DNA from 2 places in the Streptomyces sp. NPDC058257 genome. Region 2 is predicted to be linked to the other one. Evidence: riboswitches for the same ligand, from Rfam matches in the RefSeq annotation. Region 2 holds a riboswitch; the other holds the start of a gene.

Region 1 (4,185 bases), on a different contig from region 2:
CGTGCTGCTCGTCGGTGGTGGAAACGACCTCTGGGCCACGCACTTCCACCTGTCGATCAACTCGATCACCTGGTTCGTGCGCATCGCCTTCTTCGTGGCACCGGTCCTCGCCTTCATCGCCACCAAGCGGATCTGCCTGGGTCTGCAGCGGCGCGACAAGGACAAGGTCCTGCACGGCCGCGAGTCGGGCATCATCAAGCGCCTGCCGCACGGTGAGTTCATCGAGGTCCACGAGCCGCTCGACCAGGAGCAGCTGCACACGCTCACCGCGCACGAGCAGTACGCGCCGGTCGAGATCGGCCCCGGGGTCGACGAGAACGGTGTCGAGCGCAAGGTGAGCGGGCCGCAGAAGCTCAGGGCCAAGCTCTCCAAGGGCTACTACGGGGAGGACAACCAGATCCCCAAGCCCACCACCGAGGAGTACAAGGAGATCACGAGCGGCCACGGCCACCACTGATCCCCTGACGCTCTGAGGTACTGAGGTACTGAGGTACTGACCACAAGGTCGCCACGGCGAGAGCCCCGTCCCATGCATCCAGTGCATGGACGGGGCTCTTTGCCGTCCCCAGGGCTGGATAAGGTGTTCCTGTCCTACGCCTATACGAACCCAGGAGCGGCAGATGAGCGCTGTGACCCCCGCAGGAGGCAACACCGCGGCGGCCCGTTCCTGGCCCGGTGTGCTGAACGGTCTTCTTGAGGGACGCGACCAGAGCACCGATGACACGGCGTGGGCCATGGACCGCATCATGCGCGGTGAGGCCTCCGACGCGCAGATCGCGGGCTTCGTGGTCGCGCTGCGGGCCAAGGGCGAGACCGTGGAGGAGATCTCCGGCCTCGTACGCACGATGTACGAACACGCCAATGTGATCGAGGTGCCGGGCCAGACGGTCGACATCGTCGGCACCGGCGGCGACGGGGCCAAGACCGTCAATATCTCCACGATGTCCGCGATCGTGGCCGCCGGCGCGGGTGCGAAGGTCGTCAAGCACGGCAACCGCGCCGCCTCCAGTGCCTCGGGCGCCTCCGACGTCCTGGAGAAGCTCGGGGTGAATCTGGAGCTGCCGCTGAAGCGGGTCGTCGAGGTGGCCGAGGAAGCCGGGATCACCTTCTGCTTCGCCGTGAAGTTCCACCCGGCGCTGCGACACGCCGGTGCGGCGCGCAGCCAGCTGGGGATCAGGACCGTCTTCAACGCCCTGGGCCCGCTCACCAATCCGGCCAAGGTACGGGCCCAGGCGGTCGGGGTCGCCGACGCGCGGATGGCGCCCATCGTGGCCGGGGTATTCGCCGAGCGCGGGCACTCCTCCCTCGTCTTCCGCGGCGACGACGGGCTCGACGAGCTGACGACCACGGCGACGTCGCGGGTCTGGGTCGTGCGGGACGGCGTCGTGCGCGAGGAGGCGTTCGACCCGCGGGACGTCGGCATCGACCTGGTCCCCGTGGAGGCGCTGCGGGGCGCTGACGCCTCGTACAACGCCGAGGTGGCGCTGCGCCTCCTGGACGGGGAGAGCGGCCCCGTGCGGGACGCCGTGCTGCTCAACACGGCGGCGGCCCTGGTGGCCCTCTCGCCGGGCGAGGGGACCCTCGTGGAGCAGATCGGCGCCGGTATCGCCAGGGCGGCGGAGTCGATCGACTCCGGGGCCGCGAAGAGGTCCCTGGAGCGCTGGGTGGCGGCCAGCAACAGGTGAGCGTGGCATGAGTGCGGCGTGAGTGTGGCGCACACCGCAGTCCGGATCCCGGACTGCGGTGTGCACCGAGAAGATCGTGTGGCAAGATGCTGAGCAGGTCATGAGTGACAGCGATTAGGCCCCGGCTCGCTGTCCGGCAACCCTCCGTCCGTGGCGGGGTGCCCCGGGTGAAGACCAGGCCGTACGCAGCAAGGCGTATGGCAAGCGCGGACCCCTGCGCACTCGATGAGTGTCGTATCCCTGGGGTCCTGGTCCTCAAGGGAGCAGTCTCGTGAGCAAGCGAATGCGATAGGGCTTTCCGGCCCCTTTTCCGCACCCCCTTTTCTTTCATCACTGCGGCGCCCTACGTGCGTCCTCGCAGTGAACTCGCCTGCCTTCCCACGGGAGTTCGCCATGTCTGTCCCCACCGCTGTCGCCGACCGATCCGTCTGTGCCGAGCCGCTGCCCGTCCTCGGCCGTGACGTCACCGTGCCGCTCGTCACCGGCGGCGAAGTGACCTACGCGGCGCTCGACTACGCGGCGAGCGCCCCGGCCCTGCAGCGCGTGTGGGACGACGTGGCCGCGTACGCGCCGTACTACGGCAGCGTGCACCGGGGCGCCGGGTACCTCTCGCAGCTCTCCACCGACCTCTTCGAGAACAGCCGCGTCACCGTCGCCGAGTTCCTCGGCTGCCGCGAGGACGACCAGGTCGTCTTCACGCGCTCGACCACCGACTCGCTGAACCTGCTCGCCGCCGCCCTGCCCGCGAACTGCCAGGTCTTCGTCTTCGAGACCGAGCACCACGCCTCGCTCCTTCCGTGGCGCGACGCCCGCGTGACGTACCTGAACGCCCCGCGCACCTCCGAGCAGGCCGTCGAGACCCTGGAGCGCGCCCTCGCCGACCGCGATCCCTACGGGCCCGCCCTGGTCTGCGTGACCGGCGCCTCGAACGTCACCGGTGAGCTGTGGCCGGTCAAGGAGCTCGCCGCCGCCGCCCACGCGCACGGCGCCCGCATCGTCCTGGACGCCGCGCAGCTCGCGCCGCACCACCCCGTCTCCATCGACGACCTCGACGTCGACTGGGTCGCCTTCTCCGGTCACAAGCTGTACGCGCCCTTCGGCTCGGGCGTCCTCGCGGGCCGCTCCGACTGGCTGCGGGCGGCCGAGCCCTACCTCGCGGGCGGCGGCGCCTCGCGCAAGGTCGCGCGGCGTACGGACGGCGGTGTGGACGTGGAGTGGCACGACACCGCCGCGCGGCACGAGGCCGGTTCGCCGAACGTCATCGGCGTGTACTCGATCGCCGCCGCCTGCAAGGCGCTGACCGAGGCGGGCTTCGACGAGCTCGTCGCCCGCGAGCGCCACCTCATCGCGAAGGTGCGGGAGGGCCTCGCCGATGTGCCCGCAGTGAAGGTGCTCTCGCTCTTCGGCGACGACGCGCCGCGCGTCGGCGTCATCTCCTTCGTCGTCGAGGGCTGGAACAGCTCGCACTTCGCCGCCGCGCTCTCCGCCGAGTACGGAATCGGCGTACGCGACGGCCTCTTCTGCGCCCACCCGCTGGTGCGCACCCTGCTCGGCAGCGACCCGCAGACCCAGGGCGAGTGCGGTGCCCCCGAGGCCGCGCCCGGCGAGAAGTCGCTGAACGCGATCCGTGTGAGCTTCGGCGCGGGCACCCCCGACGAGCACGTGGAGCGTTTCGTGCGCGCCGTGAAGGAGCTGGTGGCGGACGGCGCGCGCTGGAACTACCGCACGGAGGAAGGCCGCTGCGTGCCGGACACCACGGCCGCCTGAGCCTTGGTCCGTCCCTTGGCGGCGGCCACCGCGGCGAGCGCGACGGCCATCACGAAGAGGAGCCACAGCAGGATGCGGACGCGGGCGGAGACCCAGCGGCGCGCCGACTCAGCCGTCGTCACCGGGGCCGTCGTCGTCGTTGTCGCCCCGGTCGTCATCGTTGTCGCTGCCGTCGTCGTCCGAGGGGTTCTCGCTGACCGGGGGCGGCGACACCGTCTCGTCGCTCGGCGTCGGCCGGGGCGATGAGGGTTTCGTGAAGGGCGAACCGCTCTCCAGCTCCACCTTGGGCGGCACGTTGGGCGGCTCGGGGCTGTCGGTCAGGGCGTAGCTGGTGGCGGCGATGCCGAGGGGTATCGCCACGACGGCGGCCAGGGCAGCCGTGCGGTGGGAGAAGACCCTGACAGCGAGCGTGCGGGGCGCGGTGCGTCAGCAGTATGAGCGGCGGATGAAGAAACCCTCATCTGGCGCCCGGCGACAAGTGCCGGGCGAGGCTCAGGAGTCGAGGCCGATGGCGAACGCCGCTTCGAGGTCGTGCTGCGAGTACGTGCGGAACGCGACATGTGTGTCCGTGCCCTCCACACCCGGGATCTTGCTGATCTTGCCGGGGATGACGTCGGCCAGGTCGTCGTGGTGCGCGACACGCACCATGGCGATCAGGTCGTACGTGCCGGTCACGGAGAAGACCTCGCTGACGCAGTCGAGGGCGGCGATCGACTCGGCGATCTCCGGGATC
Region 2 (4,185 bases):
GATCGGCGATGACCTCGGAGAGGTTGGCGCCCTCGGCGGCGACCTCGGACTTGCCGCCGGTGTAGGTGCGGAGAATGGTGGGAATGCGAACGTTGACGCTCATGGGATTCACCTCTTGATATACGGGGGAGGAAGCGCCCCGTAAAGGGCGCGGGGAACTGCGCGAGGACGGACCACGACCGCCGTCCGACGACGGCGGCCGGGCCCCACGGCGACTAACCGGCGAGCCCCGCGGCGCGGAACGCGTCGAGGCTGGGCTTGATCGTCGCCGTCGCCTGAGAGGTCTCGGCAACAGCGTCCAGGGTCTTGAGTCCGTCACCCGTGTTCAGGACCACCGTGGTCAGGGTGGGGTCGATGAGGCCCGCCTCGATCAGCTTCTTGGCGACGCCCACCGTCACCCCGCCCGCGGTCTCCGCGAAGATCCCCTCCGTGCGGGCGAGAAGCTTGATCGCGTCCACGACCTGCTCGTCGTTCACGTCCTCCACCGCGCCGCCCGTGCGACGTGCGATGTCCAGGACGTACGGCCCGTCGGCGGGGTTGCCGATGGCGAGGGACTTGGCGATGGTGTCCGGCTTCTGGGGGCGTACGACGTCGTGCCCGGCCTTGAAGGCGGTCGACACCGGCGAGCAGCCCTCGGCCTGCGCACCGAAGATCTTGTAGGGCTTGTCCTCGACGAGGCCCAGCTTGATGAGCTCCTTGAGGCCCTTGTCGATCTTCGTGAGCTGCGAGCCCGACGCGATCGGGATGACCAGCTGGTCGGGCAGCTGCCAGCCGAGCTGCTCACAGATCTCGTACGCGAGGGTCTTGGAGCCCTCTCCGTAGTACGGCCGCAGGTTCACGTTGACGAAGCCCCAGCCCTCGCCCAGCGGGTCGCCGATGAGCTCGGAGCAGAAGCGGTTCACGTCGTCGTAGTTGCCCTCGATGCCGACGAGCTCGCCGCCGTAGACCGCGGCCATGACGACCTTGCCCTGCTCCAGGTCGTGCGGGATGAACACGCACGAGCGGAAGCCGGCGCGGGCCGCGGCGGCACCCACGGCACCGGCGAGGTTGCCGGTGGAGGAGCAGGAGAGGGTGGTGAATCCGAAGGCGCGCGCCGCCTCGATGGCCTGCGCGACGACGCGGTCCTTGAAGGAGTGCGTCGGGTTCCCGGAGTCGTCCTTGACGAAGAGCTTGCCCTGCTCGACGCCGAGCTCACGGGCGAGGTTGTCGGCCTTGACGAGCTGGGTCCAGCCGGGGTTGATGTTCGGCTTCTCGGCGACGTCCGCGGGGACGGGCAGCAGCGGGGCGTAGCGCCAGATGTTGGCGGGGCCGGACTCGATCTGCTTCCTCAGCGCCTCGGGGTCACCGGTCGGCAGGTCGTACGCGACTTCGAGCGGGCCGAAACAGGCCTGGCAGGCGAAGATCGGGCCGAGGGCGTAGAGCTCGCCGCACTCGCGGCACGAGAGGCCGGACGCGGGGCCGAGATCCACGGACCCACTACGGGAAGCCGTGGTGGAGGGGGTGGTGGTGTCGTTCGTTGCGACAGTCTGCGCAGCCATGGAGGCGAGGCCCTTTCTCCTCATCTTCCCCGCGGCGAATCTCACCGCGAGACGGAATTGGCACCTTCCCCGCCGAGACCTCGCATGCGCGGTCGGCGGGATGGTTGCCGGGGCTTCAACGGGCCGTATCCCTCTGCCCCTCTGGATGAGCGGTATGGCGCCGGGCTTCAGGGGCCCGGGGCGTTTGTTACGCGTCGACCCCCGACATGCGATGGTCATCCGCGTTGTTCAAGACTGTAACCGACGGCCTGGACCCTTGAGATAGTCGTCCGAACCGCGAGATGGATCACATGTAGGCCACACACAGGAGGAACCACCCGTGCTGGAAGAGGCCGAGCGCTGGCTGACCAGGCGTTCCTGGGCTGTTGCCGACCGTCCGCTCAGCGCGCTCGTCGCCGCCAAACGAGCGTCGGGAGCCTCGGTGAGCGTCGTCCTGCCCGCGCTCGACGAGGAGGAGACGGTCGGCGAGATCGTCGCCGTGATCCGCCGCGAGCTGATCGAGAAGGCCGCCCTCGTCGACGAGCTCGTGGTGATCGATTCCGGCTCGCGGGACCGCACGGCCGAGGTCGCGCGCGACGCGGGCGCGCGGGTCGTGCACCGGGACGAGATCCTGCCGCGCATCCCGGCCGTACCCGGCAAGGGCGAGGTCCTGTGGCGCTCGCTCCTGGTGACCGGCGGTGACATCGTCGCGTTCGTCGACGCGGACCTGAAGGAGTTCTCGGCGGACTTCGTCACCGGGATCGTGGGCCCGCTCCTGACCGAGCCCGACGTGCACTTCGTGAAGGCGATGTACGACCGCCCGCTCGCCGGGACCGCGGGTCAGGGCGGCCGGGTCACCGAGCTGATGGCGCGCCCGCTGCTCAACATGCACTGGCCCCAACTGGCCGGGTTCGTCCAGCCGTTGGGCGGCGAGTACGCGGCACGCAGATCCCTCCTCGAACGGCTGCCGTTCCCCGTCGGATACGGGGTGGAGCTCGGCCTGCTCGTCGACGCGCTGCACACCGTGGGCCTCGACGCGCTCGCGCAGGTCGACGTCGGCGTGCGCAGGCACCGGCACCAGGACGGGCAGGCGCTCGGCAGGATGGCGGCGGCGATCTACCGGACGGCGCAGGTCAGGCTCGCGCTCGGTCATCACGTACGCCCCGAGCTCACCCAGTTCGAGCGGGGTGAGCACGGGTTCGAACCGCGGACCCATCCGGTGGACACGGAGGAGCGTCCGCCGATGTCCGGCATCGCGGAGTACACGGCCCGCCGCGTGGCGTAACCATCCAAGACCGGGCATTTTATCTACATTCCCCACTTATGTGGGTCCATATGCGGGTCAGGCAGCTCAGCGTCAGGCAGTCCCGTCTCAGGCAGTCCCGTCTCAGGCAGTTCATGGGAAGCGCGCGACGCGTCGGTGCCGTGGCCATGGCCACGGCCGGTCTCGCGGCAGGCGCGCTGAGCGCCGCAGCCGTACCGGCCGCCGCGGATGTGATCGATCCCTTCGCCAAGCGCTACGACGAATCCCTCTACGGCGACTTCAAGACCATCGGCAACACGGTCATGGGCTGCCCGACGACGCCCGCGGACGGCGAGGTGTCCTGCACCGCGGGCGCGATCCGGGTGATCACGGTGACGGCGCCGGGCAGCAACTGCCCCCGGTCCGTCCGGGGCGGCGACGACCCGTGCACCTCGGCGGTCCACGCGACGCGGCAGCGGGTTCAGGCGCGGCCCGCCCCGCAGCACCAGCAGGGCGATCCCGCGAGACCGGCGGCGGCGAGCGGCCCGGGTCAGCTGGCCGACACGGGCAGCGGCTCCGGCACGATGCTGTACGCGGGCCTCGCGATCTCCCTGAGCGTGCTCGGCGCGCTCGCGGTGGCGGCGGCGAGGAGCAGGCGGGACTAGCGGGGCAGGCCTCGACATCGGCCTTGACGCCGCTCCCTGAACGTATACGGCCGGGCTCGCAAGGGTCCGGCCCTACGTTTGAGCCCTCCCGCTAAGGGCTAGGTTCGGCACATGGTCTCCGAGCACGCCGCCGCCCAGATCCTCGTCGCGTCCAACCGCGGCCCCGTCACGTACTCCCTGGAGGAGAACGGAGAACTGACGGCCAAGCGGGGCGGCGGAGGACTCGTCTCCGGGCTCAGCGCGATCGGAGACTCCGCCGGGGACTCCCTGTGGGTCTGCGCGGCGCTGGGCGACGGTGACCGGGAGGCCGTGCGGCGCGGGGTCGGTGAGCCCGGGGTGCGGATGCTCGACATCGACGCGCGGGTGCACGCCGACGCGTACAACGGCATCGCGAACTCGGTCCTCTGGTTCGTCCACCACATGCTGTACCAAACGCCGCTCGAACCGGCCTTCGGCCCGGAGTTCCGGGCGCAGTGGGCGTCGTACGAGACCTACAACCGGGCCTTCGCCGAGGCGCTCGCGGAGAGCGCCGCGGGGGGCGCGGCGGTCCTCGTCCAGGACTACCACCTGGCCCTCGTGCCGGGGATGCTGCGCGAACTCCGCCCCGACCTGCGCATCGGCCACTTCTCACACACGCCGTGGGCGCCGGTGGACTACTTCCGGATGCTGCCCCAGGACATCGCGGAGCAGCTGCTCCGCGGCATCCTGGGCGCCGACCGCGCGGCGTTCCTGACAGGCCGGTGGGCGGACGCGTTCACGG

Evidence for each region. Region 2 has a riboswitch for S-adenosylmethionine ahead of thrC (threonine synthase). Riboswitches for the same ligand answer to the same signal wherever they lie in the genome.
Region 1: linked by a shared signal. The riboswitch ahead of ACFVXC_RS27125 (aminotransferase class V-fold PLP-dependent enzyme) and the one ahead of thrC (threonine synthase) in region 2 are both predicted to bind S-adenosylmethionine.

What each region holds. Positions count from the first base shown of each region.
Region 1 covers NZ_JBHVXJ010000012.1:185,806-189,990, forward strand. The annotation lists gene ACFVXC_RS27115 (cytochrome bc complex cytochrome b subunit) at 1-457, shown strand, start outside; gene trpD (anthranilate phosphoribosyltransferase) at 621-1,685, shown strand; SAM riboswitch class IV at 1,782-1,898, shown strand; gene ACFVXC_RS27125 (aminotransferase class V-fold PLP-dependent enzyme) at 2,079-3,452, shown strand; gene ACFVXC_RS27130 (hypothetical protein) at 3,404-3,574, opposite strand; gene ACFVXC_RS27135 (small secreted hydrophilic protein) at 3,561-3,812, opposite strand; gene ACFVXC_RS27140 (Lrp/AsnC family transcriptional regulator) at 3,945-4,185, opposite strand, start outside.
Region 2 covers NZ_JBHVXJ010000004.1:467,331-471,515, forward strand. The annotation lists gene ACFVXC_RS14550 (MoaD/ThiS family protein) at 1-103, opposite strand, end outside; gene thrC (threonine synthase) at 216-1,538, opposite strand; SAM riboswitch class I at 1,556-1,690, opposite strand; gene ACFVXC_RS14560 (glucosyl-3-phosphoglycerate synthase) at 1,858-2,802, shown strand; gene ACFVXC_RS14565 (hypothetical protein) at 2,916-3,425, shown strand; gene ACFVXC_RS14570 (trehalose-6-phosphate synthase) at 3,537-4,185, shown strand, end outside.